Regions from separate parts of the Ensifer sp. Root423 genome, predicted to be linked through region 4. Evidence: predicted binding sites of a transcription regulator. Region 4 holds the regulator's gene; each other region holds the start of a gene.

Region 1 (7,732 bases), on a different contig from region 4:
CGGTGCCTGCGGGCAGCGCCGAGCATGCGCGCAAGGCCTTCGAGATCGCGGCCGCCTACCAGCCGAAGCTGACGCGTTACGAGCGTCAGCGCATCCTGCTCAAGGCTGCGGACCTGCTCGTTGCCCGCAAGGAGGAGATCTCTGATCTGATCACGCTGGAGCTCGGGATCTCCAAGCAGGACTCGCTCTACGAGGTCGGCCGCGCCTTCGACGTGCTGACGCTCTCGGGCCAGATGTGCATTCATGACGACGGCGAGATCTTCTCCTGCGACCTCACACCACACGGCAAGGCGCGCAAGATCTTCACCACGCGCGAACCGCTCAACGCCATTTCGGCGATCACGCCGTTCAACCATCCGCTCAACATGGTGGCACACAAGGTCGCGCCGGCGGTTGCGACGAACAATTGCGTTGTGCTCAAGCCGACAGAACTGACGCCGATGACGGCGCTTATCTTCGCCGACATTCTCTATGAGGCCGGCCTGCCGCCGGAAATGCTCTCGGTCGTGACCGGCTGGCCCGCCGATATTGGCATGGAGATGATCACCAATCCGAACTTCGACCTCATCACCTTTACCGGCAGCGTTCCAGTCGGCAAGCTGATCGCGGCCCACGCCCACTACAAGCGGCAGATCCTGGAGCTCGGCGGCAACGACCCGCTGATCATCCTCAACGATCTGTCGGACGACGATCTCGCAAGAGCCGCGGATCTGGCCGTTGCCGGCGCGACGAAGAACTCCGGCCAGCGTTGCACCGCTGTGAAACGCATCCTCTGCCAGGAGAGCGTTGCCGACCGCTTCGTGCCGCTGGTGCTCGAGCGAGCGAAAAAGCTGAGGTTCGGCGATCCGATGGACCGGGCGACGGACCTTGGCACGGTCGTCCATGCCAAGGCGGCGGAAGTCTTCGAGCGGCGGGTGCACCGGGCAGCGGAAGAAGGGGCGGAGATCCTCTACGATCCCGGCCGTAAAGGCGCCCTCTTGCCGCCAATCGTTGTCGACCGCGTTAAGCATTCGAGCGAACTGGTGATGGAAGAAACCTTCGCGCCGATCATACCGATCGTGCGCGCGCCCGATGATGACGACGCGCTGATCGCGCTCTCGAACTCAACCGCCTTCGGCCTTTCTTCCGGCGTCTGCACCAATGACTTCCGGCGAATGCAGAAATACATCGCCGGGCTGAAGGTCGGCACGGTCAACATCTGGGAAGTGCCGGGTTACCGGATCGAGATGAGCCCCTTCGGCGGCATCAAGGATTCCGGCAACGGCTACAAGGAAGGCGTCATCGAGGCGATGAAGAGCTTTACCAACGTCAAGACATTCTCCTTGCCATGGTGATCTCAAGCGTTTCCCCCGCTGATTCACCCCTCTGGGAGCCGCCATGGCGGCTCCCTTTTTATTTGCTCCCGCAGCGTCGCGGGGCTCTGCGCGACGCGCAATCTTAGATCTGCTCCTTCATCCGGCAGATTGTGCGAAATCGTATCGAAACCTGCCGCCGCCTTGGTCAAGCGCGGTTTCCATGCCCAGTTCTGCGGCAGAACATCCATAGTTTTTTTCTTCTAATCGATAAGAATAATAAATTTTACTTACAGGAAACCGCTGCGCAGAATGTTTCCCGAAGCCGATCACAACAGGGCAACGACAAGATTGTCCGCCGCGCTTCCCCGGTTTTACCAGGACCTCAGAGGAGAACTTCAATCATGAACAGACGCATGCTCTTTGTGCTTGCCGGCGCCGTTTCCGCTGTGCTTCCTGCCATCGCTGCCGCTGAAACACAGCTCACCGTCTACACCGCCGTCGAAGCCGTCGACCTCGACTGCTACAAGGCGACCTTCGAAAAGGCCCACCCGGACATCAAGATCAACTGGGTGCGCGATTCCACAGGCGTCATGACCGCCAAGCTGCTTGCAGAAAAAGACAATCCGCAGGCCGATGTCGTCTGGGGGCTCGCTGCAACCTCGCTGCTTCTCTTGAAGACCGAAGGCATGCTGGAACCTTACCAGCCCAAGGGCGTCGAGACGCTCGACCCGAAATTCGTCGATAAGGACACGCCGCCGAGCTGGGTCGGCATGGACGCCTATGTCGCGGCTCTTTGCTACAACACGGTCGAGGGCGAAAAGCTCGGCCTCAAGCCGCCGACGAGCTGGAAAGACCTGACGAACCCCGAATACAAGGGCCACGTGGTGATGCCGAACCCGGCATCCTCGGGCACCGGTTTCCTCGACGTCTCCGGCTGGATGCAGATGTGGGGCGAGGAGAAGGCCTGGGACTACATGGACAAGCTCCACGAGAACATCTCCGCCTACACCCATTCCGGCTCCAAGCCGTGCAAGATGGCAGGCGCCGGTGAAGCCGTCATCGGCGTGTCCTTCGAGTTTCCGGGCGCCAAGGCCAAGAGTGCCGGTGCACCGATCGACATCATCTTCCCCGCCGAGGGTTCGGGCTGGGAGGCCGAGGCAACCGCAATCATCGCTGGCACGGCAAACCTCGAAGCCGCAAAGACGCTCGTCGACTGGTCGGTCACCAAGGAAGCGAACGAAATGTACAATGCCGGCTATGCCGTCGTTGCCTATCCGGGCGTCGCCAAGCAGGTCGAGCACCTGCCCGACGACATCGCTTCCCGGATGATCGTCAACGACTTCGAGTGGGCTGCAAACAACCGCTCTGACATCCTCAAGGAATGGCAGAAGCGTTACGACGCCAAGTCTGAACCGAAGAGCTGAGCCTGATCGGCCGGGCGCAGCGCCTTTGCGCTGCGCCCGATCGCATTTCTCGGAAAGAAAATCCCTCAAGCCAGCGGAGCTTGCAGATGAGGCATGCCCTGTCGATCGAACCGACGCCCACCAGCCGTCAGCACTTCGCCGATGACGCGGCCGCGGAGCCGGCCCCCTACTTGCAGATCTCGGATCTCTGGAAGACCTATGGCGATTTCGTCGCGCTTCGCGACATTTCGCTGTCGATTGCCAGGGGCGAGTTCGTCTGTTTTCTCGGCCCGTCCGGCTGCGGCAAGACGACGTTGCTGCGAGCCATCGCCGGTCTCGACCTGCAGACGCAAGGCACCATCCTGCAAGACGGCCGCAATATCTCGACGCTGCCGGCTTCTAGCCGCGACTATGGCATCGTCTTCCAGTCTTATGCGCTCTTTCCCAATCTGACGATCGAGCAGAACATCGCCTTTGGCCTGGAAAACACCGGCCGATCGAAGGCGGGGGTCGCATCCCGGGTCGCCGAACTCTTGGAAACGGTCGGCCTTTCGGCGCACGGCAAGAAGTATCCGGCCCAGCTTTCCGGTGGCCAGCAACAGCGCATCGCGCTTGCCCGCGCCATCGCCATCTCGCCGGGGCTATTGTTGCTCGACGAGCCGCTGTCGGCACTCGACGCCAAGGTTCGCGTGCACCTTCGCCATGAGATCAAGGCGCTGCAGAGAAAGCTCGGTGTGACGACCATCATGGTGACGCACGACCAGGAGGAGGCCCTCGCCATGGCCGACCGGATCGTCGTCATGAACCACGGCGTCATCGAGCAGGTCGGCTCGCCGACCGAAATCTACCGTCATCCCGAAACGCTGTTCGTCGCCGACTTCATCGGCGAGACCAATCAGTTCGAAGCCCGGGTTCTTGGAGATGACGAAGTCGAGATCGGCCACTCCGCCTTTTGCTGTTCGACGGAGGATTTTTCCGCCGGCCATGCGGCAACGGCGGTCGTCCGCCCGGTCGACATCATTCCCCACGGAGCCGATGCCCATGCCGTCAACGCCAGCGACCGGCCGGCCACACCGCAGAACCTGATCGATGCCGAGGTGCGCGAGATGGAGTTCCTCGGCATGTTCTGGCGCACGCGCCTGACGGCCCCGCGTCTCGGCGAGCGCACGCTGGTTGCCGACTTCTCCGTCAACGCGGTGAGACGCCTCCGGATCGAAACCGGCGGCGCCATCCAGGTGGAGATCCCGCGCGAACGCCTGCTGCTCTATCCGAGGGGGGCTGGACGATGAACATGGTTCTGGAAGCACCCCACCTTCCCCTGATCGGCAAGCGGCTGCGCCAGGAATCCTCCAAAGACGACCGCATCAAGCTCGGCTTCATGGCAGTCATCGGGCTATATCTGGTCGTCGCGCTTGGCGCGCCGCTCTTCGTCATGCTGTCGAAGTCGCTGTCGACCTACCGGTTCGAGCTTTCGGCTTTCGAGTTCCAGGTGAGCGACGAGACGGGGGCGAACTGGGGGCCGGTCGTCACCGCCGAAGACCTGAACCGGGAACTCGGGGCGGTGACGGAAGCCGAGCTTTCCAGCAGTTCCGACGGACGGCTCGCGGCCACAAAATTATTCCCGGATTTCAAGTTCCGCAGCCCCGTTCACTACCGTATTCGCGGGACGAACGACGATGCCGCCTTCCTGGTCGGCTCCACCCTCGAAAAGGGGACTGAGTGGCGGGACTATGATTCCGGTACCTTCCGGCGCGTCGTGCTGCGACCCGCGCGCGCTCTGGGTTTTACGAACTTCACGACCTATTTCTCGACGCCGGCGCTTGCGCAGTCGATCTACAATTCCGTGCTGATGGCGGTGATCAGCACGGTGTTCACGATCTCGGTCGCCTTTGCGCTTGCCTACGGCCTGACGCGCAGCTGCATGCCGCTCAAAGGGCTTTTCCGCGGCATCCTGACGATCCCGATCCTGGTGCCGTCACTCTTGCCGGGCATTGCACTCGTCTATCTCTTCGGCAATCAGGGCATCTTCAGGGATTGGCTTTTTGGCTATTCGATCTACGGGCCGATCGGCATCGTCATCGGCTCTGTTTTCTTCACCCTGCCGCATGCCTTCCTGATCATCCAGACGGCGCTCTCGATTGCCGATGCTCGCCACTATGAGGCGGCCGCATCGCTCAAAGCCAGCAAATGGCGGACCTTCACGACCGTCACGGTGCCCGGCGCGCGCTTCGGCATCGTCTCTGCGGCCTTCGTCGTCTTCACGCTTGTCATCACCGATTTTGGCCTGCCCAAGGTGATCGGCGGACAATACGGCATGCTCGCCGTCGACATTTACAAGCAGGTGATCGGCCAGCAGAACTTCGAGATGGGCGCGGTCGTTTCCGTCATCCTGCTGGTGCCGGCGGTGCTTGCCTTTTACGTCGACCGGCACATGCAGAAGCGGCAGGTAGCGCTTCTGTCGGCGCGCGCCGTGCCCTATCAGCCGAAGCCCAATGCCCGCATGGACGGTCTGTGCTTCACCTTTGCCTGCTTCGTCAGCCTCTTCATCCTCGGCATGATCGCCATGTGCCAGATCGCAGCGGTGGTGAAGTTCTGGCCCTATGACCTGACGCTGACAGCCAAGAATTTTGCCTTCGACCTGATGGACGGTGGCGGCTGGGCCGCCTATGGCAACTCGATCCGGCTCGCGCTTTTGACGGCACTCTTCGGTTCGATCGTCGTCTTTGCCGGCGCCTACATGGTGGAGAAGGCCGATGGCTTCCGCTTCGGCCGTGGCCTCTTTCACTTCCTGGCGATGATGCCGATGGCGGTGCCCGGCATGGTGCTCGGCCTTGCCTATATCTTCTTCTTCAACAACCCGGCCAATCCGCTGCACCCGATCTACGGCACGATGACGATCCTCGTCGTCTCGACCGTGACGCACTTTTATACCGTCGCGCACCTGACCGCGCTGACGGCGCTGAAGCAGATGGACCCGGAGTTCGAATCCGTCGCCGCGTCGCTGAAACAGCCCTTCCACCGGCTGTTCTTTCGGGTCACGGTGCCGGTCTGCCTGCCGGCGATCCTCAACATCGCTATCTATCTCTTCGTCAATGCGATGACGACCGTCTCGGCGGTGGTGTTTCTCTACTCGACCGACACCAAGCTCGCGTCAGTCGCCGTGCTAAACATGGACGACGCCGGCGATATAGCGCCGGCCGCGGCCATGGGCATGATGATCTTTTACACTAATGTTGCGGCCAAACTTGTCCACGCGCTGATCGCGCGCGGTCTGCTCGCGCGCACCCAGGCTTGGCGCTAACCCGCAACCAGCCCTTCGCAAAGCGCCGCCGTCCTTCGTTCTGAAGGACGGCGGCGCTTTTGTCCGCGTCACTCTACGCCACCTGGAGCTCCGCCATCACCACTTTGCGGTCGTTTCCTGCGCGCAGGCGCTCCATCTCGTTGAGACGCGAACGCTGCGGCGTAAGGCCGTAGCGTTCGCGGTAGGTGCGGGAAAAGTGCGAGGCGGTGGAAAAGCCGCAGGCGACCGCGATTTCGATGACCTGAAGCGACGAGGTTATGAGCAGCAGGTGAGCGCGCTCGAGCCTGAGGTCGAGATAGTAGCGCGCCGGCGTGCGCCCCATTTCTCTTCGAAACAGGCGCTCGATCTGGCGCCGGGAAAGTCCGGTCGAGGGCCACATGTCGGCGAGCTTCAATGGCTCGGCAAGATTTGCCTCCATCTTTTCGATGACACGAATCAATAGAGGGTTGTCGATGCCGAGACGTGCCTGCAACGGCAATCGCTGGCGCTCGCCGGTCTCACGCAGCCGCTCGCAGAGTGCCGCCTCGCAGATACGGGTGGCCACGTCCCGACCAAGGTCCTCTTCGATGATGTGCAGGAACATGTCGAAGGGCGCGTTGCCGCCGGCGCAGGTATAGATCCCGCCGTCGATCTCAAAGGCGGTCTGGCGCGGGTCCGCGATGAAGAACCGCTCGGAGAAGTCTGGAAAGTGTTCCCAGTGAACGGCGCAGCGACGCTCATCGAGCAGCCCCGCGCGCGCTAGGCAGTAGACGCCGCCGCCAAGCCCGGCGAGGCGCGCGTTGCTGCGAGCGCCTGATCGCAGCCAGGCCTCCAGGGCCCTGTCGGCCGATGGCTTCTTGCGGCCGCCACAGATGACGATGAAGCCCGGATCTGCATCGCGGCCAAACCGGTTGCGTTCGGCCGAGAGCGGCGCCGCTACCGGAATGCCCGTGCCGCAGGATGAAACGGCGGGTGCTCCATCCGCCGCTACAAGGTGCCACCCGTATACCGGGCGGCCGGCCACGTCATTGGCGAGGCGTAGCGCTTCGATCGCCGCGGAGAAGCCATGGAGGGTAAATCCATCGAGCAGGTAGAAGGTGAAGTGGCGAGCCTGCGTACATGGCTGTTGCATTGTCTCTTCCTGAGGGCGTCGAAGTGGTGCGCGGAAAGAATAGTTACATTATGCAACATATTGGACCGTTGCCAATCCCGTTAAAACGAGGATCCGAAGAAATCCGCTCGAAATCCGTGCGGATGAGGGGCCACTACGCGTGCGCTGCGGCGTGGACAGCCGTTGCAGCTTGTCAAATGGACAAAAATGGACACAGATAGTCACATGTCAGAACAACAAAACGCCCGCGCTCTTGCTCCACGCCGTCACGGCGAGATCCTCAGGCGGCTTGCAGCCGACGGTACCGTTGGTATCACCGAGCTTGCGGATTTCTTCGATGTTTCGCGTCAGACCATCAGGCGCGATCTGAAGCTTCTTGCCGATCGCGGCCAGCTCGATCTTGTCCATGGCGGCGCCACCCTGTTCGAGTCGACGGAAGCGGCCTTCGTCGAGCGGCGGGAGGAGAATGCCGGGCCAAAAGCGCTGATCGGTCGTGCAGCAGCAGGTCTCGTGCGCGACGGCATGGTGCTCTTCCTTGATTCCGGCACGACGACGCTTGCTGTGGCCCATGCCCTGACTGGGCGAAAAAACTTAACGATTTGCACGACTTCGCTATCGATCGCCTTGCTGATGTGCCGACAGC
Region 2 (7,732 bases), on a different contig from region 4:
GAATGACGATGCCGGAAGGACCAAGCGCGCCCGGAGGAACCGTGGTATTGCGCCAGCTCGAGATGGCATAGACCTGCATCTTGTAGAGGTCCTTGATCGGGTTGAAGCCGCCGTTCATGTCGCCATAGAGCGTGGCATAGCCGACCGACATCTCCGACTTGTTGCCCGTGGTCACAACCATCGAGCCGAACTTGTTGGAGATCGCCATCAGGATCGTGCCGCGGGTGCGGCTCTGCAGGTTCTCCTCGGTGATGCCTGATTCCGTGCCTTCGAACGTATCGGAGAGTGCGCTGAGGAACCCTTCGACCGGCTCGGAGATCGGCACGATGTCGTAACGGCAGCCGAGGGCCTCGGCGCATTCCTTGGCGTCCTTCAGCGATTCCTGCGAGGTGTAGCGGTAGGGCAGCATGACCGTGCGCACCCGCTCCTCGCCGAGCGCATCGACGGCGAGCGCTGCGCAAATGGCGGAATCGATACCGCCGGAGAGGCCAAGCACGACATTCTTGAAGCCGTTCTTGTTCACATAGTCGCGGAAGCCGAGCATGCAGGCGCGGTAATCCGCCTCCTCCCGCTCCGGCAGGCGCGACTTCAGGCCGTGCTCGCAATGCCAGCCGCTCTCGCCCTTCTTCCACTCCACGATCGAGATAGCCTCTTCGAACTGGCTCATCTGGAAGGCGAGCGACTTGTCGGTGTTGAAGGCGAAGCTGGCGCCGTCGAAGACCAATTCGTCCTGGCCGCCGAGCTGGTTGGCATAGATCATCGGCAGGCCGGTCTCGATCACCTGCTTCAGCACGACCTGATGGCGCACGTCGACCTTGCCGCGATAATAGGGCGAACCATTCGGCGACAGCAGGATTTCAGCACCGCTTTCGGCCAGCGTCTCGCAGACGCCGAGATCGCCCCAGATGTCCTCGCAGATCGGAATGCCGATGCGCACACCGCGGAAATTGACCGGTCCCGGCATCTCGCCCGGATCGAAGACGCGCTTCTCGTCGAACTCGCCATAGTTCGGCAGATCGACCTTGTCGCGGATCGCGATCACCTTGCCATCGTCGAGTACTGCCACGGCGTTATGTCGGCCGGTCTTCGACAGGCGCGGGAAGCCGATGATGACGCCCGGGCCGCCATCGGCCGTCTCGGCGGCCAGCTTTTCGACGGCCTGGAGGCAGGCCTTGAGAAAGGCCGGCTTCAGAACAAGGTCTTCCGGCGGATAGCCCGAAATGAACAGCTCCGTCAAAAGCAGGAGATCGGCGCCCTGTCGCGCCGCATCGGCGCGCGCCTCACGCGCCTTGGCCAGGTTTCCGGCGATGTCGCCCACGGTCGGATTGAGCTGGGCTACGGCGATACGAAGGAGCGAGGGGGCGTTTTTATGGGCGGTCATGAGCGGGCCTGTCGGTCTGTCCTGAACGATTGCATCTGACTTTCGCAATGTTCTTTAGCGCAATCTGCGGAAAAATACCCACAGCCAATCGCAGCCACGCGAAAAAAACCGAAAACTTCTGTTTTTCCCGGTCCTTATACTGGGCCGTTCGTGCGGCTTCACGCCACGAAAAGCCACCCTCCATTCCCGTTAAGAAACCATTCATCCCCTGTTCAAAATGACGGGCGTATGACAGTTACACGACGCATTTATGAAATTGGAGAATATGTTGGCCAGTATCGATTCCGCTGTCGCGCGAGGCTCACGTGTCTATGCCGATCGACCCGGCTTCGCCGCACGGCACGCCAAGACGCTCGCTTCCACGCGCAGCGCCCTGTTCTCCCTGTTCGTTGCAACTGCCCTTGTCTTCGCCGTTGAACTGATCGTCCGTCAGTCGCTGACCGATACCCTATCCTATGTCCTCGACCCGACGCGCCCGGCGCTGACGACCATCGGCATATTCTTTCTCATTCTGCTCGCTGTCGACGGTATTTTCGGCCGCGAGCACAAGTCCGCCGTGGTGATCGCGCCGCTGGCACTTCTGCCGGCCGTCATCTGCCAGCAGAAGCAGGTGTTCCTGTCCGATCCGCTCTATCCGACCGACTTCCTGTTCGGCCGCCAGATCATGGAGCTGATGCCCGTGCTGGTAAAGGACCGTCCGTGGACGGCGGTCGGCATCGCGGTCGGCCTGGTTGCCACCGTCGTCGCCATCGCCCTCCTGTTGCGCTTTGCCTGGCGGACCTTCCCGAAGCTGACGACCCGCGAGCGTGTCGCCCGCCTCGCCTTCGCGCTGCCGCTGCTCGTCGCCTTCTGGAACATCATGGATTACAACCAGTTCTCCTGGATCCGTGATCGCCTGAAGGTCATCCCGATCATGTGGGACCAGACCGAGAACTATAAGCACAACGGCTTTGCGCTCGCCTTTGCGATCAACCTGCCGATGGCCAATGTCAGCGCGCCCGCCGGCTACATGGCCGACGCGATCGACCGCATTCCGGTGAAGCCGCTTCCCGCCGGCACCTCGCACCGCGGCAAGCCCGACGTCATCGTGCTGATGAGCGAATCCTTCTGGGATCCGACCCGCCTGCCGAACGTCAAGCTGTCGCCCGATCCGATGCCGACGATCCGCGAAATGCAGTCGGGCAACGTCTTCTCGCCGGAGTTCGGCGGCATGACCGCCAATGTCGAGTTCGAGGCGCTGACCGGCTTCTCGAACGCGTTCCTGCCCTACGGCAGCATCCCGTACCAGCAGTACATCCGCAATCCGATCCCGTCGCTTGCCACCTTCTTCCGTGGCGAAGGTTACGTCTCGCGCGCCATCCATCCGTTCCAGAGCTGGTTCTGGAACCGCACCGCCGTCTACAAGGCATTCGGCTTCGACATGTTCAAGTCGGAAGAGAACATGCCGCCGATGCAGAAGCGCGGGATCTTCGCCTCGGACGACTCGCTGACCAACGAGATCATCCGCCAGGCCGACGCGATGGACGACCCGTTCTTCTTCTTCGCCGTCACACTCCAGGGCCATGGCCCCTATGAGGCCAACCGCTACGCCAACAACACCATCAAGGTCGAAGGCGACCTGCCCGAGGCCGACCGCCAGGTGCTTGCCACCTACGCGCAGGGCATCAAGGAGGCTGACGACAGCCTGAAGAAGCTGATGGACTGGGCCAAGAACCGCGATCGCGAAACGGTTATCGTGCTTTTTGGCGACCATCTGCCGCCGCTTAACACCGTCTATACCAGCACCGGTTTCATGAAGGGTGTGACGGCGGAGCGCAAAGGTTCGAAGGAGCAGATGAAGGCGCAGCATGAAACGCCGCTCGTCGTCTGGTCGAACAAGACTGGCCCGAAGAAGAACGTCGGCACCATCAGCCCGGCCTTCCTCTCCTACCAGATCCTCAAGCAGTCCGGTTACGAGCATCCCTACTACACCGGCTTCCTCGGCAAGGTGTATGACCAGTACCGCGTCGTCGACCGCTACATGCTGATCCGCAAGAATGGCAAGGAAGTCGCCGAGTGGTCGCGCCAGCCGAAGGTGCCGGCACTCCTGCGTGACTACCGCTTCCTGCAACACGACATGATGTTCGGCGACCGCTTCTCGACCGACCGGTTCTTCAAGTCACACGCTGATCTCTTCGCCAGCGTCGAAACCCACTGATCGAAGACCGGAGCGGCCAGCAACCGCTCCGGTCCTTGCGGCATTTTCGCGTACCGCCTGATTTCCTTGCGGCGCTGACGCGCTAGATTGTCTCCGGCCAACTCCGGAGATCGCCATGCCGCACTTCAATGACATATCGAAACAGCTTTTCGGCAAGCCGCTCAGCGAGCTCGGAGAGATCGAGCGCCGCATTCTTACCCATGCCCGGGACCGACGCACGCTCGCCACCGATTCACATGCCGCCTTCACGGCACGGCTCTCCTTCGGCGACAGGCTCGCAGACAACATCGCCCGCGTCGGCGGCTCCTGGAGCTTCATCATCGGCTTCTGCGGCTTTCTCGTCTTCTGGGTTTTGCTGAACACCATTCTGCTCGCCACCGGCGCCTTCGATCCCTACCCCTATATCTTCCTCAACCTGATGCTTTCGATGCTCGCCGCGCTGCAGGCGCCGGTCATCATGATGTCGCAGAACCGCCAGGCGGAGCGCGACCGCTTCGCTGCCTCGAAGGACTACGAAGTCAATCTCAAGTCGGAAGTCGAATTGATCGCACTGCATCACAAGGTCGACGACGTGTTGCTGCGCGAGATCTCCGAATTGCGCGCGGACCTGGCGACGCTCAACCGGCAGCTCGAACGCTATCGCACGCCCCCCGGACAGGAGTGACCGGACCCCGGCCGAACCGGGACGATGCGCTGACGATAGGCAAGCCGGCCCTCGCGCAGATTTCGGCGCCCGGACGCGGACGCGCGCAGCCGCCGCGACAGGGCGAAAACTAGCTCATTATCATAAATACTAATTCAACTGTGAATACACATTTTGCAACATTCGCGAAATGCATTGGGATTCAACAACTTATCGGAGTATGAAAAAATTAATATTTGAGGATCACGTTATGGGTGCAGGGACATTCGAGAAATACAGCAACGTGGGTACGCGGAGATGCTGCAATGTCCAACTTCAAGCGCCTGTTAGGCGGCCGGGACGGGGCCGCTGCGATCGAATTTGCAATAATAGCACCACTCTTCTTCATGTGCGTGCTGACCCTGATCGCCTATGGCGTCTATCTCAGTGCCGCCCATTCCATTCAGCAGATTGCTGCCGATGCCGCCCGCACAGCCATCGCCGGCCTCTCCCAAACCGAGCGTGAACGGCTCGCGACCGACTATATCCGTCGCACGACGATGGATCAGGCCTTCATCAAGTCGTCGCGCATGACCGTCACCGTCAGGGACGACGCCAACAACGCAAACCAGTTCACCGTCCGGATCAAATACGACGCCGGCGACCTGCCGATCTTCAACCTGTTCACATTCGCCATGCCGAGCGAACAGATCGAGCGCTTCGCAACCATCCGCATCGGAGGGGTCTGATATGCTGTGGAAACCCATGCGCTCCCTCGCCCGAGCCCGTAGCGGCAATATCGGTATCTCGGCCGCCCTGGCCATGCCGTTGGTGATCACGTCCATGGCCCTTGCGATCGACTACGGCTACCTGACCGTCCAGAAGCGTGAAATGCAGTCTTCGGTCGATCTCGCTGCGATCGCGGCAGCGGCCAACGTCTCCGCCGCCGAGAAGGCCGTGCTCAACCACTTCGCCAACAATGGCCTGAACTACGGCGTATCGACGCCGAACGGTTTGTTGACCATCGACGGCAAGACCCTGCCGCCCGGTGACATCAGCACCGCCAAGCTTGATGGCGTCGCGACCGTAGCGCGCGGGCGCTACGTCCCCGATCCGTCGGTCGATGCCGGCCAGCGCTTTATCAAGGACGCCACGCCCACGGACGCCGTGCAGGTGATGCTCGAAAGGAAGGGCGACATCTTCCTCGCCTCGATCTTCAGCGCCCCGCCGGACCTCAGCGTCTACGGCACGGCGGCGAGTTCGAAAATCGCGGCCTTCTCCGTCGGCTCCCGTCTTGCAAGCCTCAATGATGGGCTGCTCAACTCCATCCTCGGGCAGATGCTCGGAACGACGATCTCGCTCAAGATCATGGATTACCAGGCGCTCATCGACGCCGACATCGATATCCAGCCGTTCCTGAAGATCATTGCGACCAGGCTCAACCTGACGGCGGCGTCCTATGAAGACGTACTCAAGGCAAACCTGACGATGCCGCAGCTGCTTGCCTCCATGCGGCTCGTCCAGGGCCTGTCCGGAACGGTCACGGCCGCACTCAAGAGCATCGAGCTTTCGACCTCGAACGACAAGCGCACCTTCACCTTGGCGCAAATCCTCAACCTCGATCCGAAGAAGAGCCTGCAGGTCGACGCTGGCTCCGATTGGGCGATGCGCGTAAGCGCGCTGCAGATCGTGTCGGCGGCTGCAGCCATCGCCAATGGCGAAAACCAGATCGCCCTCAATGCCGTGGCCGGCCTTCCGGGGATCGCATCTGCCAAGGTCAAGCTTGCGATCGGCGAGCCGCCCGTCGAAACGCCAAGCCACCGCCTCGGCACGCCTGGCGCAGCAATACGCACCGCCCAGACCCGCCTTGCCGTCGAAGTCAACGTCGATGGCCTGGCCGCCCTTGCCGGCATTCGCATCCGACTGCCGATCTATGTCGAACTCGCCTATGCGGAAGCCAAGCTCGCCGACATCAGGTGCTATGGCGGCACGCCCGAAAATGCTTCGGTCAGCGTCGATGCCGTGCCCGGCATTGCCGAAATCGCCATCGGCGACGTCGATCCGGCGGTCCTGTCCAACTTCTCGTCAGACGCGCGGGTACAAAGAGCCAAACTCGTGGACGCCCTGGTGGTCAAGATCGATGCGCTGGCCCATGTCGAGGCGCAAAACCTCAAGCCGACGCGCCTGAGCTTCAGCCCGTCCGAGGTCGCGGCCCGGTCGATCAAGACGGTCTCGACCAAGGACATCCTGACCTCGACGACGCAAACGCTCCTCAACAATCTCGACCTGAACATACAGGTCCTGTTCCTGACGCTCGGCAGCCCGACCATCGTGCAGCAGGCATTGGCCCAAACGCTCGGAGCCGTCACCAAGCCGGTCGACGATCTGCTCTACAACCTTTTGCTGCTCGTCGGCGTACGGGTCGGCGAGGCCGATGTCCGCGTCACCGGCGTCAAGTGCCAGTCTCCGGTCCTCGTGCAGTAGACCCGTTCAAACGGGGCGTTCGACGGCCACCGTCAACGCCCCGTTGAACAAATTCGGTTGCTGACACGTTATGCACAAGGTAGCCCTAGTAAAAGGAATGCAGCTGAGCGCGGCTGGCCGGCGGGGCACCGAGAGTGCCCTTCACTTGGCGGGCCGCGCAAGCATTGGGGGTATGCGCAGCAGATGCATGTGATGGCAGAGCAGGAAGGCGCAGCGCGGGATGGCTCGCTCGCCTTCACCGCGGAAGGTTTTCTTTGTCATCCGGAGTTACGCAACGTGCTCCAGGCGAGCGCGCGCGATCTGATGGCGGCCTACGACATGTTTCCCCGCATCGCTCGCCTTGTCGCCTCCCACCAGAAATGGACGCTCAGCCAGGCCGTCTACGCCCTGCACCTCGAGCGTGAGCCCGGCAACCCCGAAACGGGAGTTACGACCGCCCGCCTTCTCAAGTTCATCCATGAGACCGGCGGCGCCAGCCGCAATACCGCCGCTGCCTTCATCGCCGAACTGCTGACCTACAAGCTTTTGCGCGACGCGGAGGGCGGCCGGGGTCGCAAGAAGATCCGTCCGCTAGAGCCGACCGAAATCAGCGAAGGCGCCATGCTGCGCTGGTTCATGAGCCAGATGGGAACGCTCGATCGCTTCGACGGCCAAGGCCGTGTCGCCCGCGTCGAAGCCGACCGCACGGTTTTCGAACGGGCTCAGCCGATCGCCGCCCGCCTGCTGCTTTCGGATCGCCGGTGGACCCAGCCGCCGGAAGGTGTCGCGGCTTTCGTCTGGACCGAGTGCGGTGGCCTCCTGCTCGACGATCTCATGGCGCGGCCGAAGAGCCTTGAGCCTGTTAATGGTAAAGTCTGGCTGGAGGCGAACCTCTCGGATCTCGCCACGCATTACATGATCTCGAACACCCATATCCGGCGCATCTTCACGCGGGCCCAGGATCTCGGCTTGCTTGGAAGAGCCGATGAGGGGCAGCGCGGCCTGTTCTGGTTGAGTGAGCGGCTGATCGAGGAATATTGCCAATGGCAGGCAGTTAAGCTTGCCGGCC
Region 3 (7,732 bases), on a different contig from region 4:
CCTCGCCCGGCTCAGTGACCCACGAAGAGGCCTTCATGTCTTCCGCCTTCGATTTCGATCCGCAGCCCCGCCGCGCCTCCGTCGCCGTCGATGTCGGCGGCGTCATCGTCGGGGGCGGCGCACCGGTCGTGGTCCAGTCGATGACCAACACCGATACGGCCGATATCGATGGGACCGTGGCCCAGGTGGCCGCGCTGCACAAGGCCGGTTCGGAACTGGTGCGCATCACCGTCGACCGCGACGAGAGTGCGGCGGCGGTGCCGAAGATCCGCGAGCGGCTCGAGCGCCTTGGTCTTGACGTGCCGCTCGTCGGCGACTTCCACTATATCGGCCACAAGCTGCTTGCCGATCATCCGGCCTGCGCCGAGGCGCTTGCGAAGTATCGCATCAATCCGGGCAATGTCGGGTTCAAGGACAAGAAGGACAAGCAGTTCGCCGAGATCGTCGAGATGGCGATCCGCTACGACAAGCCGGTGCGCATCGGTGTCAACTGGGGTTCGCTCGACCAGGAACTGCTGACGCGGCTGATGGACGAGAACAAGGCGAACGGTTTTCCGCTGACGGCGCAAGAGGTGACGCGCGAGACGATCGTGCAGTCGGCGCTGCTCTCGGCGGAACTCGCCGAAGAGATCGGTCTGCCGCGCAACCGCATCATCCTTTCGGCCAAGGTTTCCGGCGTTCAGGACCTGATCGCCGTCTATGCCATGTTGTCGGCCCGCTCGGACCACGCACTGCATCTCGGCCTCACCGAGGCCGGCATGGGCACGAAGGGCATCGTCGCCTCGTCCGCTTCGCTCGGCATCCTCATGCAGCAGGGCATCGGCGATACGATCCGCATTTCGCTGACGCCTGAGCCCGGCGGCGACCGCACCCGCGAGGTGCAGGTGGCGCAGGAATTGCTGCAGGTCATGGGTTTCCGTCAGTTCATCCCTGTTGTTGCCGCCTGTCCCGGCTGCGGACGCACCACGTCCACGGTGTTCCAGGAACTCGCCCAGAAGATCCAGGACGACATCCGCCGCAACATGCCGGTCTGGCGCGAGAAGTATCCCGGCGTCGAGGGCCTGAAGGTCGCGGTCATGGGCTGCATCGTCAACGGCCCGGGCGAAAGCAAACATGCCGACATCGGCATCTCTTTGCCCGGCACCGGCGAAATGCCGGCCGCCCCCGTATTCATCGACGGGGAGAAGGCAATGACGCTGCGCGGCCCCAACATTGCCGGCGACTTCGAGACGCTGGTTTCCGATTATATCGAGAAGCGCTACGGCCGCGGTCAGGCGGCCGCTGAGTAAGCAGCCGCGCTTTGTCTACGCTGTGGCCTCAGAGCCGTGATGTCAGCAGCTTGAAGCCGGCAAAGGCGAAGAAACCGGCCATCAGGCTTTCGATCAGCCGCCTGGACTTCAGATAGGCGCGGTGTACCGGCGTGAGCGAGAAGACGATCGCAAAGCCGCAGAAGGTCATCAGACCCAAGACCATGCAGCCGCCGATAAAAGTGGCGGTAACGCCGACCGGCGCGCCCGCGGGCATGCCGAGTGACACCAGCATGATCCAGGAGAAGATCGCCTTGGGGTTCGTCAGGTGGATGCCGAGCCCCTTGAGATAGAGCCGCTTCAGCGAGGTCTGCACCTTTGCCGTCGGCACGATCGCGCTCTTGTCGCTGCGCATGGCAGCGCGTAGCGCGTTATAGGCGAGCCAGAAGAGATAGCAGGCGCCGGCGATCTTCAAGACGATGATCGCGTGGCCATAGGCGCGGATCAGCGCCGAGAGACCGGAGGCCGTCAGCATTGCCCAGGTGTAACTTCCCGTCAGAACGCCAAGGGCAAGCGCCAGGCCCGCCTTTCGTCCCTGGCTGACCGAGGTGGTGATGATCGCCAGGATCGCCGGCCCCGGCGATGCGGTCGCGATCAGATAGGCGGTCCAGGCAATGAGAAGCTGCGGCAGATAGGGCGTCAGGTCGAACATGTAAGACAAGCTCCGGCTCGGTCGCCGGAGGCTAGATCAGTCCATCGCTTGTTTGAAACGGCGAAAATGTCACCGAGACAACTTAGAGGATCTCGTCTAGCGCCTCGATCAGGCGCGCGCATTCGGCATCGGTGCCGATGGTGATGCGCAGGAAATCGGAGATGCGCGGCTTGGCGAAATGGCGCACCAGCACGGCGCGCTCGCGGAGCGCCTTCATCAGCGTTTCTCCTCTATGGCCGGGATGCCGTGCGAAAACGAAGTTTGCCGACGAAGGCAGCACCTCGAAGCCGCGCGCTGTCAGTTCGGCCGTGAGCCGGTCGCGCGACGCGATGATCTTGGCGCGAGTGTCCTCGAACCAGGCTTCATCCTCGATCGCGGCGATGGCGCCGGCCTGGGCCGGACGGCCGAGCGGATAGGAGTTGAAGCTGTCCTTCACCCGCTCCAGCGCCTCGATCAGCGGGCGCTGGCCAATGGCGAAGCCGACGCGCAAGCCCGCAAGTGCGCGCGACTTGGAGAAGGTCTGGACGACCAAGAGGTTCTCGTATTTCGAAACCAGTTCTGCGGCCGACTGGCCGCCGAAATCGACATAGGCCTCGTCGATGACGACGGGCTGGTCCGGATGGCTTGCGACCAGCCGCTCGATGTCGGCGAGCGGCAAAGCGATGCCGGTCGGGGCATTCGGGTTCGGCAGGATGATCGCGCCGCAGGGCCGGTCGTAGTCGGCGAGATCGATCTCGAAGCGATCGCTGAGCGGGATCTCGACCGTGTCGATCTCGAAGAGCCGCGCATAGGTCGAATAGAAGCTGTAGGAGATATCCGGATAGAGCAGCGGCGCGTCGTGCTTCAGCAAGCCGGCGAAGATGTGCGCCAGCACCTCGTCCGAGCCGTTGCCGACGAAGACTTCTTCGGCGGTCACGCCATAGCGTACGGCGATGGCCTGGCGCAGCTTCAGCGCCAGCGGGTCCGGATAAAGGCGAAGATCGCTGCTCGCTGCCGCGGCGATCGCGTCGAGCACCTTCTCAGACGGACCGTAGGGGCATTCGTTGGTGTTGAGCTTCACCAGGTTGGCGATGCGCGGCTGTTCGCCAGGCACGTAGGGCTTCAGCTTGGAGACGATCGGCGACCAGTATTTGCTCATGGATCTAGCTCCTGCGATTGGCGATGAAACGGGCGGCTTCGACGAGAATGGCCGAGCGCACTCCATAGGGCGCAAGCAGCGCTTCTGCTTCGGCGACCAGTTGCTCCAGCCGGTCTTCCGCCCAGGTCTGGCCGTTGAGCGCGACCAGCGTGCCCTTGCCACGGGCGGCGTCCTTGCCGGTTGCCTTGCCCATGGTCTCAGCATCCGCGGTAAGGTCGAGCAGGTCGTCGGCAAGCTGGAAGGCAAGGCCGATCTTTTCGCCGAAGGCGCGAAGCCGCGCGCGGTCCTCCTTCGCGGCGCCGGCGACGATGGCGCCAGCCTCGCAGGCAAAGCGGATCAGGGCACCTGTCTTCATCGCCTGCAGCGTGACGATCCCGGCCTCGTCCGGTGGCGACTTTTCCGCGGCCAGGTCGAGCGCTTGTCCGCCGGCCATGCCGCCGTGGCCGGCGGCGCGTCCGAGCGCCAGGATCAGTTCCACCTTCTGCGCATCCGAAAGCGCTGTCTCGGGTGCTGCGATGATATCGAAGGCAAAGGTCAGCAGGCTGTCGCCGGCAAGAATCGCCGTCGCCTCATCGAAGGCCCTGTGCACGGTCGGCTGGCCGCGGCGCATGTCGTCGTCGTCCATCGCCGGCAGGTCGTCATGGACCAGCGAATAGCAATGCACGCATTCGAGTGCCGCGCCGACGCGCAAGGCCGCATCGCGATTGCCGCCGAGCAGATCGGCGCATTCGATCACCAGGAAGGGGCGCAGACGCTTGCCCCCGTTCAGCACGCCGTGGCGCATGGCCGCGAGCAGGTTTGCCGGCCGGGCGATTTCGTCGGCTTCCGTCGTCTGGCCGAGCAGACGTTCCAGCAGACCCTCGACGGTGCGGGCATTGGTGGCGAGGCGACGGGTAAAAGGCGATGTGTCCTGGCTCATGCGCGCTCTTTGACATGGGCGAAGAGGGCTTTCAACGGGGATTCGTGTCGCAGCCGCGCGCTTTCCCTGGGACAGCCTTCTCCGCGCCTTGCCTTTTGCCAGAAAGCCCGTTCAACTCTGCCTGCGCATGCACTAAGAGAAGCGGATGGACAGCGAGGTGAACAGTCAGGCCGCGAACGTCGTTCCGGAAGCGCGCGAGGAGGGCGAATTGCCTTCCAGTCGCTGGTCTTCGCTTCGCCGGACGTTGCGCACGCGTCGCCGCCAGATCGTCCTGGCTGTCCTGGGCTTTCTCGTCCTTCCCTACGCGCTGATCGTTCTCTACCTGGTGGAGTTCATCCATCCCGTCTCGACGCTCATGCTGCGCGATCTCGTGCTGCTGCGCGGCTACGATCGGCAATGGGTCGAGTTCGATGATATCGCCCCGGTTCTCGTGCAGTCGGTGATGATGTCGGAGGACGGGCAGTTTTGCGCCCATGACGGCGTCGACTGGGGCCAGATGCGGGGCGTGGTCGAGGATGCGCTCGAAGGGGAATCCACCCGCGGCGCGAGCACCATTCCGATGCAGACGGTCAAGAACCTCTATCTCTGGAACGGTCGTTCCTTCCTGCGCAAGGGCATGGAACTGCCGCTGGCGGTCGCCGCCGACTTCGTGTGGAGCAAGCGGCGGATGATGGAGATCTATCTGAATATCGCCGAATGGGGCGACGGGATCTATGGTATCGAGGCGGCCGCCCGCCATCATTTCGGGGTTTCAGCGTCGAAGCTCTCGCGCCGGCAGGCGGCGCTGCTTGCGGTGTCGCTGCCCAATCCGAAGGAGCGCAACGCCGGAAAACCAGGCCGCGGTCTCAAGCGTCTGGCGAACCTGATCGAGCGCCGCGCCAGCCGCTCCGGCGGTTACATCACCTGCCTTTATAATTAGGATCAGACCTTTTCATTGGATGGGCTCGTCGGGCGATGTCATGCTCGCGTTGTAGAGTTCTGCCATCTGGGCCTCTCTCCCTTCGAAAGGCCCGATTGCTCCATGACCCTGATTTCCCCCTCGCTTCTCGCCCTTGGCCGCAGCGCCAACGATGCCCCGCCGAGACATCTCGGCACGCGCTACAACACCCAAGGCCTCTTCCTGCTGGAACCGGGCAACACGGTCGTGTCTCACGTTGCCGCCGGATCGCCGTCCGAGGCCGCCGTGCTTGCGGTGCGCGACCGGTTGATGGCGATGCCCGAGGCGCGGCAGTTCGCCTTTACCCAACCGTCCAGCCTGCACATGACGATCTTCCAGGGCATCATCGAACACCGCCGGAAGCTCCCTTACTGGCCGGCTGGCATGCCGCTCGATACGCCGATCGAGGTGATGACGGCGTACTACCGCGAACGGCTTGCGCATTTTGCGCCGCTGGAGCAGTTCCGCGCCCGCGTGACCGGGATCACGCCGACGGGCCTTGCACTCGAAGGCGACGGTGCCGCCGACCGCGCCTGTCTCAAGGCCTGGCGCGACGCTTTCGCGGAAGCCTTCGGCTATCGACATCCGGATCATGACGACTACCAATTCCACATCACCTATGCCTACCCCGTCGACTGGCTCGACGATGCGGCGCTGCCGCGCTGGCAGGCGATGCTGGACGAGCAGCTCGCTTTTCTGCGCGAGCAGGCGCCGGTGATCGCGCTCGATCCGCCGGCCTTCTGCTCGTTCGAGGACATGAACCATTTCGAGGAACTGATCGTTTTCTCGGAGAGACCAGCAATCAAGGAACAGAAATGACCGGACTTACACTCTATGTCGGCAACAAGAACTATTCGTCCTGGTCGATGCGGCCATGGATCGCGATGACGGCAGTCGGCATCGATTTCTCGGACGTGGTCATTCCGTTCGATTTCGCCGCCGGCAATCCGGAGATCCGGGCGATCTCGCCGACCGGAAAGGTGCCGCTGCTGCGCCACGGGGACCTGCTTATCTGGGAATCGCTGGCGATCATCGAATATGTCGCCGAACTCTTTCCCGACGCCGGGCTGTGGCCGGCCGACCCTCAGGCGCGCGCCCGGGCGCGCAGCTATTCGATGGAGATGCTGTCCGGTTTTCGCGCTCTGCGTGGTGCCTGCCCGATGAACATCCGTCGGCCAAAGCAGGCGCTGGACGTTGGCGCGGACGTCCGCGCGGACGTGGCACGTATCGAGCAGATCTGGACGGAGGCGCTTGCGCGTTCCGGTGGCCCGTTCCTCTTCGGGTCCTTCAGCGCGGCCGATGCGATGTACGCGCCTGTGGTTAACCGCTTCGACGTCTACGATCTCGTTGCGGATCGAGAAACGCTCGGCTACATGAACCGCGTGAAGGCACATCCGGCGTTCCTGAAATGGGAGGAGGCCGCCCGCGCAGAGCCGTGGGTCGTCGCCGAAGACGAGGTCTGAAAAGGTCGAGTCGAAAAATTGCCCGTGGGGACTGGTCAAACGGCAGTTGTCCATGTATAAGCGCGCCAAATTTCCGTGATTAACATCTGTTTTACACGGCCATTTCGGCTGCTGAACAGTGTTTGCCCGATAAGTGGAGAATGAAATGGCTGTACCTAAAAGAAAAACGAGCCCGTCCAAGCGTGGCATGCGCCGTTCGGCTGACGCTCTGAAGACCCCGACCTACGTCGAAGACAAGAACTCCGGCGAACTGCGTCGCCCGCACCACATCGACCTGAAGACCGGCATGTACCGTGGCCGTCAGGTTCTGACCCCGAAGGAAAGCGCATAAGCGTTTCCGTTCGCGGATTAGGTTCAAAGGGCTGGCTCTGCCGGCCCTTTTGTTTTGCATCTGACATGATCTTGCTTGGACGCCGTGGTATCGCTGGCGCCTTGCGTGACGACGCCGCATAAACATGGTCCACCATAAACGCGGTCAAGGAGTTCTGATGCTTGCTGCCATACCGCTGCTGATCCTGCCTTTTGCAATCTACAATCTCGCGATGATCGGAATGTTCGGCGGCCTCGCCGGCCTGAACGCCGACATGGTGTCGCTCTCCATGCTATCAGGCGCGACCTGGACGATGCGCTTCGGCGACCTTCTGATCGTCGGCGCCCTGCTGCTGCTCTTCGTCGAATTGCTGAAAGCGACGCGCACGAGCAGCCGCGCACTGATGGATCATCTGCTCTCGATGATCCTGTTCATCGTCTTTTTGATCGAATTTCTGCTGCTCGCACCGGCGGCAACGCAGCTCTTCTTCATCCTGATGACCATCAGCTTCATCGATGTTATCGCCGGCTTTGCCGTGTCGATGCGCTCGGCCGGCCGGGACGTGTCGATCGGCCTCTAGGTCCAGACGGTTCGGGGCGACGCCGCCCCGATTTCCGCGATCTCTGTTCAGGTGAGGTGAAGGCAGGAACCGTTTTCCTGCCTGGTGGTCCTGCTTAGCCGAGATTGTCGAGCTTGGTCTGGAGCGCGCGAAGCTGCTCCTTCAGCTCGTCGATATCCTTGGCTTCGGCCTTCTTCGTTTCCTTCACGGGCGGCGCGGTGATGAAGGGTGAAAACATCTGCATGGCCTGATGGAACATCTCGGTGTTGCGACGCACCTGCTCTTCGACAAGTTGCAGCGGAACCTGCAGGTTTTTGCCGAGCGGCGTGTCGCCGAAGGCCTTGTTGATCTGCTCGCGCATCTGCGACTGCTGCTCGGTGAAAGCCTGCATCGAGTGTTCGAGATAGCTCGGCACCACCATCTGCATCTGGTCGCCGTAGAACGAGA
Region 4 (7,732 bases):
CTGGCAGCCGGTGTGGCGGCCCGCATGCAGATCAATCCCTTCGAGCCGATGACGACGGTGACCGTTAAGATCGTCAACCAGCTGACAGGTGACCTCGAGTTCACCTCGCCGCAGACGCTGGTGGCCTTCGCACTGGGCATCACGCTCTTCGTCATCACGCTCGGCCTCAACATTTACGCGCTCTACATCGTGCGCAAATACCGGGAACAGTACGAATGACCGACATCGCTTCCCCGACCGTCCGGATCTCCGCCCGTCCCGCATCCGCCAAGCGCGATATCGGCATCAAGCGTCGCTATGCTGCCGAACGCCGGTTCCGCTTCTACGGCATGGCCGCGATCAGCACCGGTCTCTTCTTCCTGGCATTGCTGTTGTGGACCGTCTTTTCCAACGGCTACACCGCATTCCAGCAGACGACGATTACGCTGCCGATCGAATTCACCGAAAAGGTCATCGACCCCAAAGGCGAACGCGCGACCGACGGCAAGGTGCTGATGACCGCCAACTATCCGCTGTTGGTGCGCGACGCGCTCGTCAAGCAGCTCGGCATCGACGCCACCAAGCGGCCGCAGGTCAAGCAGGCGACCGACATGGTTTCCGCGAGCTCCCGCACGCTCCTGCGCGACATGGTCGCCGCGGACCCGTCGATCATCGGCAAGACGGTTCCCGTCACGCTGCTGGCCGAGGCCAACATCGACTCCGCCTTCAAGGGCCAGATCGATCTCTCGGTCGATGAGGGCAAGCGCAAGGTCAAGGACCAGCAGGTCACCTGGATGAACGAGCTGGCGAGCGCCGGCATCCTGAAGAAGAGCTTCAACACCGGCATCTTCACCTTTGGCGCCTCCAGCCGTCCCGAAGCGGCAGGCGTCGGCGTCGCGGCCCTCGGTTCGCTCTACATGATGCTGATCGTGCTGGTGCTGTCGCTTCCGATCGGCGTCGCCGCCTCGATCTACCTCGAGGAGTTTGCGCCGAAGAACCGGCTGACCGACCTGATCGAGGTCAACATCAACAACCTCGCGGCCGTTCCGTCGATCGTCTACGGCCTCCTGGGTCTCGCCGTCTTCATCAACTTCGCCGGCATGCCGCGCTCGGCAGCCGTCGTCGGTGGCTTCGTGCTGACGTTGATGACCCTGCCGACGATCATCATCGCCACCCGTGCGGCGTTGAAGGCGGTCCCGCCGTCGATCCGCTCGGCGGCCCTCGGTCTCGGTGCGTCGAAGATGCAGACCATCTTCCACCACGTGCTGCCGCTGGCGATGCCGGGCATCCTGACCGGCACCATCATCGGTCTTGCCCACGCGCTTGGTGAAACCGCGCCGCTGCTCCTGATCGGCATGGTCGCCTTCGTCGTCGATTTTCCCGGTTCGCCTATGGAACCGTCGACGGCACTGCCGGTGCAGATCTACATGTGGGCCAACGAGGCGGAACGCGCCTTCGTCGAGCGCACCTCCGGCGCAATCATCATTCTTCTCATCTTCCTGGTCGTCATGAACCTTGGAGCCATTCTGTTGCGACGTCGCTTTGAGCGCCGCTGGTAGTGAGGTAATTACTATGAACATCATGTCAGAAGCAGCAGTCGAGAAGGCTCTGGATCAGAAAATGAACACCGTGCCCTACAAGATGATCGGCAAGGATGTGTCGGTCTATTACGGCGAGAAGCGTGCGCTTTTCGACGTCAACCTCAACATCCGCGAGAACACGGTCACGGCGCTGATCGGTCCTTCGGGTTGCGGCAAGTCGACCTTCCTGCGCACGCTGAACCGCATGAACGACACGATCGAGAACTGCCGCGTCACCGGCAAGATCACGCTCGACGAGGACGACATCTACGACCCGACGATCGACGTCGTCGAACTGCGCGCCCGCGTCGGCATGGTCTTCCAGAAGCCGAACCCGTTCCCGAAGTCGATCTACGACAACGTCGCCTACGGCCCGCGGATTCACGGACTTGCCCGCACCAAGGCCGACTTTGACGAGGTGGTCGAGACCAGCCTGCAGAAGGCCGGTCTGTGGAACGAGGTAAAGGATCGTCTGCAGGAGCCCGGCACCGGCCTTTCCGGTGGTCAGCAGCAGCGTCTCTGCATCGCGCGTGCCGTCGCCGTGAGCCCGGAAGTCATCCTCATGGACGAGCCGTGCTCGGCTCTCGATCCGATCGCGACGGCCAAGGTCGAGGAACTGATCCACGAGCTGCGCACGAACTTCACGATCGTCATCGTGACCCACTCGATGCAGCAGGCCGCCCGCGTTTCGCAGCGCACCGCCATGTTCCACCTCGGCAATCTCGTCGAGGAGAACGACACCGACAAGATGTTCACCAATCCGGATGACCAGCGCACCCAGGATTACATCATGGGCCGCTTCGGCTGAGGCCGCATAAGGCTGCAACAGTAACTGCAAAGCGCCCGTAAGGATCGACGATCATGTCCATGCATATCATGTCCGCCTATGACGAAGAACTGAAGTACCTGACGCGCCGCATCTCGGAGATGGGCGGCCTCGCCGAACAGATGGTCGCCGAGTCCGTTCGCGCGCTGGTCAACTCCGATCTGGCTCTCGCACAGAAGGTGATCTCGGACGACACCGTCCTCGACGACGCCGAGCGCCAGATCGGTGAGAAGGCGATCGTCACGATCGCCAAGCGTCAGCCGGTCGCCGCCGACCTGCGTGAGATCATGGGGTCGATCCGCATCGCCTCCGATCTGGAACGCGTCGGCGACCTCGGCAAGAACACCGCCAAGCGCGTGATCGCGGTCGCCGGCTCCGGCATTCCGCGCAAGCTCGCCCGTGGCCTCGAGCATCTGGCAGAGCTCGCTCTCGTCCAGCTCAAGGAAGTGCTCGACGTCTACGCCTCGCGCTCGCCGGAAAAGGCCAACAGCATCCGCGAGCGTGACGAAGAGATCGACGCGATCTACACCTCGCTGTTCCGTGAGCTCTTGACCTACATGATGGAAGATCCGCGCAACATCACGCCCTGCACGCATCTTCTGTTCTGCGCCAAGAACATCGAGCGCATCGGCGACCACGCGACCAATATCGCTGAGACGATCTATTACATGGCGACGGGTGCTCAGCCGGAAGGCGAGCGTCCGAAGGATGACACCACGTCGACGCTGGGCTCGGTCAACGACTGAGCGCCAAGCGCGCCGTAAGCATGCATGCCCTTTGAAATCTGATCCGGTCGCGGCTTCGGTCGCGGCCCCGAATTCCTGTATCTGAAGCATGCGGTTTTCGCCCCGCCTTTGAAAACGGCGGATGTGCTCCAGATTTAGAGTGTCTGAGCGCCGGCCGGGCCGATGAGCCCAAAGGCCGCCCGCGGTAAGGAGACGTTACCTGATGTTGCCAAAAATCGCCGTAGTCGAAGACGAAGAGGCGCTGAGCGTTCTGCTGCGTTACAATCTGGAAGCCGAGGGCTTCGACGTCGATACGATCCTGCGGGGCGACGAGGCGGAGATCCGGCTTCAGGAGCGGCTGCCCGACCTGCTTATCCTCGACTGGATGCTGCCCGGTGTTTCCGGCATTGAACTTTGCCGTCGGCTGCGCCAGCGTCCGGAGACCGAACGTCTGCCGATCATCATGCTGACGGCGCGAGGCGAGGAAAGCGAGCGCGTCCGGGGTCTGGCGACGGGTGCCGACGACTACGTGGTCAAGCCCTTCTCGACGCCGGAGCTGATGGCGCGCGTCAAGGCGATGCTGCGCCGGGCAAAGCCCGAGGTGCTCTCGACGCTGCTTCGCTGCGGCGACATCGAACTCGACCGCGAGACCCACCGCGTTCATCGCCGCAGCCGCGAAGTGCGCCTCGGCCCGACCGAGTTCCGTCTTCTGGAGTTCCTCATGTCCTCGCCGGGCCGCGTCTTCTCTCGCTCGCAGCTTCTGGATGGCGTCTGGGGGCATGACATCTATGTCGACGAGCGCACCGTCGACGTGCATGTCGGTCGTCTGCGCAAGGCTCTGAACTTCTCGAACATGCCCGACGTCATCCGCACCGTTCGCGGCGCCGGCTATTCGCTCGAAAGCTGAGCGGTCTGAAAGTCGCCAACAAAAAAAGGGGCCGATCGGCCCCTTCCTTTATCAATGCGGTCCAGCTTCTTAGCGAGCCCTGCGGCGCTCCCCCGACGGCTGGTAGGCCAGCCGAGCATGGAAGGTGCAGTAAGGCGAGGCTTCCGGGGAATCGTTGCCGCAGAAGTGAAACTCTTCCTTCAGCGGGTCGCCGATCGGCCACTTGCAGGTGCGCTCGGTGAGCTGGGTCAGCTCGAGGCGGCGCGACATCGGCACGACAACGTCGGTGCGGGTGCTGAAATCCTGCTCGGCAACGAGATCGACTTCGATTTCTTCCTTGAGAACGACAGCGCCGGCCGCGCGTGCAACCGGGCGGGTCGAAACGCGCGAAGCGTAGTTCGGTGCGCGCGGTGCCGAAGTCGGGCGCTTCGGACGGGCTGCCGTCGTGGTGCTGCCGCCGGCCTTGGCGCGACCTGGCAGGCTCAGGCGGTGAACCTTGCCGATGACAGCGTTACGGCTGACGCCGCCGAGCTGTGCCGCGATCTGGCTTGCGCTCAGGCCCTCGGACCAAAGCTTCTTCAGTTTCTCCACCCGCTCGTCAGTCCAGTTCATTTCTGCACTCTCCGTTCTCAGCGTTGGGGATGGCAGAATCCCTCACCGCACCCCGGCTAAACCCCGGGGTTGCAAACGCGATAACTCTTTTGGTGACTAGGTCCGCCGCATGCGTCTAGTAATTGAATGTTAACGTACTGACCGCTGGACTCTGTGGCAAGAGTCCCGGGAATCAGGCCGAATCGATTTCGTAGTTTTCCCCAACTTGCTCGGCCAGCGTTGCATTTTTGCAAGCCCTCCCGGACGATTTTTCTGCTGCCAGGAATCGACCCTTGATGTTGCGCTGCAAGGCTTGGTTTTGTTGACATTGCAGCGCGAAATGGGAATAGTGCCTGCGCCGCCGAAAGGCGGCATTTTTGATTTTTATCGGCCCGCGTGAGGCGCGGGATCGATGTCGATCTGGAGTGAAGGAGAGCCTCGCATGACTGCAACCACGCCGCTTTATGATACCTACATGCGCGCGCCGTTGCGTTTCGAGCGAGGAGAGGGCGCCTGGCTGATCGCCGAAGACGGCACGCGTTATCTCGATTTCGGTGCCGGCGTTGCCGTGAACTCGCTCGGCCACGCGCACCCGCACCTGGTCGAAGCGCTGAAGGCGCAGGCCGACAAGGTCTGGCACCTGTCCAACCTTTATGAAATTGCGGGCCAGGAAAGCCTCGGCCGCCGGCTGACGGCGGTGACCTTTGCCGACAAGGTCTTCTTCACCAATTCGGGCGCGGAAGCGCTGGAATGCGCCATCAAGACGGCACGGCGTTACCACTTCTCCAAGGGCCACCCGGAGAAGTTCCACGTCATCACCTTCGAAGGCGCCTTCCACGGCCGCACGATCGCGACGATCGCCGCCGGTGGTCAGCAGAAATACATCGAAGGTTTCGGGCCGAAGGCGCCGGGCTTCTACCAGGTTCCGTTCGGCGACATCGCCGCGGTCAAGAATGCGATCACCGAGGAAACCGCAGCGATCCTGATCGAGCCGATCCAGGGCGAGGGCGGCATCCGTCCGGCGACCAAGGAATTCATGCAGGAACTGCGCGCGCTCTGCGACGAGTTCGGCCTGCTTTTGATCCTCGACGAGGTCCAGACCGGCGTCGGCCGTACCGGCAAGCTGTTTGCCCATGAATGGGCGGATATCCGTCCGGATATCATGGCGGTCGCCAAGGGTATCGGCGGTGGCTTCCCGTTCGGCGCCTGCCTCGCGACTGAGGAAGCCGCATCTGGTATGGTGGCGGGCACGCATGGCTCCACATATGGCGGCAACCCGCTGGCCATGGCCGTCGGCAACGCCGTGCTCGACGTCGTTCTGGCCGACGGATTCCTGACGCATGTGCGCGATGTCGCGCTGGTCTTCCGCCAGGGCCTTGCGTCGCTCAAGGACCGCTTCCCTGATGTCATCGAGGACATCCGCGGTGACGGTTTGATGCTGGGCATCAAGGTGAAGGGCCCTTCGGCCGATCTGCTGAAGGAAATCCGCGCCGAAAAGCTCCTGGCCGTGCCGGCGGGCGAAAATGTGCTGCGTCTGCTGCCGCCGCTGACCGTGACGGCGGAAGAGGCGCGCGAGGGGCTCGCACGTATCGAACGCGCCGCCGAGGCGGTTCGCAAGGCAAGCGGCAACGCCGCGGCCTGAAGGTAGCGACCCAGGGACGACTAAGGCGTTAGAATGACCTTCGTGCGGGCACGTCGATAGCGTGCCGCACCAGGGACCGATTTTTCAGACAGGAACCGAGTACGATGGCAGGCACCAGACATTTTCTCGATCTTTCGGCCATGACGGCCGCCGACCTCCGGACGATCATCGACGATGCGCGCGTCCGAAAGGCGGCGACCAAGGCCGGAACTGCCGAGAAGCCGCTCGCCGGCAAGATGCTGGCGATGATCTTCGAAAAGCCCTCCACCCGCACCCGCGTTTCCTTCGATGTCGGCATGCGCCAGCTCGGCGGCGAAACCCTGTTTCTGTCAGGCACCGAAATGCAGCTCGGCCGCGCCGAGACGATCGGCGACACGGCCAAGGTGCTCTCGCGTTACGTCGACGCCATCATGATCCGCACCACCGACCATCGCCGCCTTCTGGAACTGGCCGAGCATGCGACGGTCCCGGTCATCAACGGCCTGACCGACGATACGCACCCCTGCCAGATCATGGCCGATATCCTGACCTTCGAGGAGCATCGCGGTCCGGTAAAGGGCAAGACGATTGCCTGGACCGGCGACGGCAATAACGTGCTGCATTCGCTGATCGAAGGTTCTGCCCGCTTCGGATACCGCATGAACATGGCCGTGCCGCTCGGGTCCGAGCCGCAGGACAAGTTCCTGAACTGGGCGCGCAACAATGGCGGCGAGGTCCTTTTGTGTCATGACGCCGAACAGGCCGTCGCCGACGCCAATTGCGTCGTGACCGACACCTGGATCTCGATGAACCAGGAACATCGCGCCCGCGGGCACAACGTCTTCCAGCCCTACCAGGTCAATGAAGCGCTGATGAAGCGTGCGGCCTCCGATGCGCTGTTCATGCACTGCCTGCCGGCGCACCGCGGCGAAGAGGTCACCGACGAGGTCATCGACGGCCCGCAGTCGGTGGTCTTCGACGAGGCGGAAAACCGGCTGCACGCACAGAAGTCGGTCATTGCCTGGTGCATGGGGCTCGTCTGAGCCGGCTGCCCGGTCGCGCGCGACGGCGGCGAAGAGGCTTCCGTGCGCTCCGCCGAGCGTGCGCCATATAGGGCGTGTTCACCGCACTTGACATTGTCCACGTGCGACACGATTTAGGCGGCATACGGGCGCTCCTGAAAGTAGTGAGCGCGCAACCGTCGAGGTGGTGCGTTGCTATGGCGGCGGCACATACCTGGTGGACAATCCGTTTATCGCGGGATCAACTGAGACAGCGAGCACGTTGCGCGGGGATAGCAATATCTCTGGTGCAGCTTGGTGGCTGAAGGCAAGGAGCAAGACATGACTGACATGACGCCAGGGCTTGGTGAGTTCGACTTTGCCGGTGACGATCACGTCGTGCCTTTCCAGGTGGAAGGCCTCGACGTGCGCGGCCGCGCCGTGCAGCTCGGCCCCATGCTGGACGCAATCCTCGAGCGCCACAACTATCCGCTTCCGGTCGCGCGCCTGGTTGCTGAAACCG

Evidence for each region. The regulator PhoB, encoded in region 4, activates phosphate uptake and scavenging genes when phosphate is short. The targets are predictions, from matches to a motif close to TGTCATNNANCTGTCAT.
Region 1: a site for PhoB is predicted at 1,624-1,640, ahead of ASD01_RS06365 (putative 2-aminoethylphosphonate ABC transporter substrate-binding protein). Genes of this name have one in related genera too.
Region 2: a site for PhoB is predicted at 1,599-1,615, ahead of ASD01_RS03745 (LTA synthase family protein). Genes of this name have one in related genera too.
Region 3: a site for PhoB is predicted at 4,972-4,988, ahead of ASD01_RS23895 (DUF1868 domain-containing protein). Genes of this name have one in related genera too.

What each region holds. Positions count from the first base shown of each region.
Region 1 is NZ_LMEG01000003.1:101,502-109,233, reverse strand. Features, by position in the region: gene phnY (phosphonoacetaldehyde dehydrogenase) at 1-1,334, shown strand, start outside; gene ASD01_RS35385 (hypothetical protein) at 1,358-1,543, opposite strand; gene ASD01_RS06365 (putative 2-aminoethylphosphonate ABC transporter substrate-binding protein) at 1,697-2,719, shown strand; gene ASD01_RS06360 (putative 2-aminoethylphosphonate ABC transporter ATP-binding protein) at 2,806-3,987, shown strand; gene ASD01_RS06355 (putative 2-aminoethylphosphonate ABC transporter permease subunit) at 3,990-5,999, shown strand; gene ASD01_RS06350 (GlxA family transcriptional regulator) at 6,073-7,110, opposite strand; gene ASD01_RS06345 (DeoR/GlpR family DNA-binding transcription regulator) at 7,315-7,732, shown strand, end outside.
Region 2 is NZ_LMEG01000001.1:745,422-753,153, reverse strand. Features, by position in the region: gene ASD01_RS03750 (NAD+ synthase) at 1-1,381, opposite strand, end outside; gene ASD01_RS03745 (LTA synthase family protein) at 1,650-3,578, shown strand; gene ASD01_RS03740 (DUF1003 domain-containing protein) at 3,694-4,242, shown strand; gene ASD01_RS03735 (TadE/TadG family type IV pilus assembly protein) at 4,527-4,949, shown strand; gene ASD01_RS03730 (TadG family pilus assembly protein) at 4,951-6,684, shown strand; gene ASD01_RS03725 (hypothetical protein) at 6,868-7,732, shown strand, end outside.
Region 3 is NZ_LMEG01000034.1:58,778-66,509, forward strand. Features, by position in the region: gene ispG (flavodoxin-dependent (E)-4-hydroxy-3-methylbut-2-enyl-diphosphate synthase) at 36-1,289, shown strand; gene ASD01_RS23875 (LysE family translocator) at 1,318-1,959, opposite strand; gene hisC (histidinol-phosphate transaminase) at 2,042-3,097, opposite strand; gene ASD01_RS23885 (polyprenyl synthetase family protein) at 3,102-4,016, opposite strand; gene mtgA (monofunctional biosynthetic peptidoglycan transglycosylase) at 4,162-4,935, shown strand; gene ASD01_RS23895 (DUF1868 domain-containing protein) at 5,038-5,772, shown strand; gene ASD01_RS23900 (glutathione S-transferase family protein) at 5,769-6,416, shown strand; gene rpmF (50S ribosomal protein L32) at 6,562-6,747, shown strand; gene ASD01_RS23910 (membrane protein) at 6,905-7,306, shown strand; gene phaR (polyhydroxyalkanoate synthesis repressor PhaR) at 7,401-7,732, opposite strand, start outside.
Region 4 is NZ_LMEG01000012.1:202,183-209,914, forward strand. Features, by position in the region: gene pstC (phosphate ABC transporter permease subunit PstC) at 1-219, shown strand, start outside; gene pstA (phosphate ABC transporter permease PstA) at 216-1,538, shown strand; gene pstB (phosphate ABC transporter ATP-binding protein PstB) at 1,552-2,367, shown strand; gene phoU (phosphate signaling complex protein PhoU) at 2,418-3,131, shown strand; gene phoB (phosphate regulon transcriptional regulator PhoB) at 3,334-4,017, shown strand; gene ASD01_RS13625 (GcrA family cell cycle regulator) at 4,087-4,608, opposite strand; gene ASD01_RS13630 (aspartate aminotransferase family protein) at 5,030-6,229, shown strand; gene argF (ornithine carbamoyltransferase) at 6,334-7,251, shown strand; gene ASD01_RS13640 (Hsp33 family molecular chaperone) at 7,552-7,732, shown strand, end outside.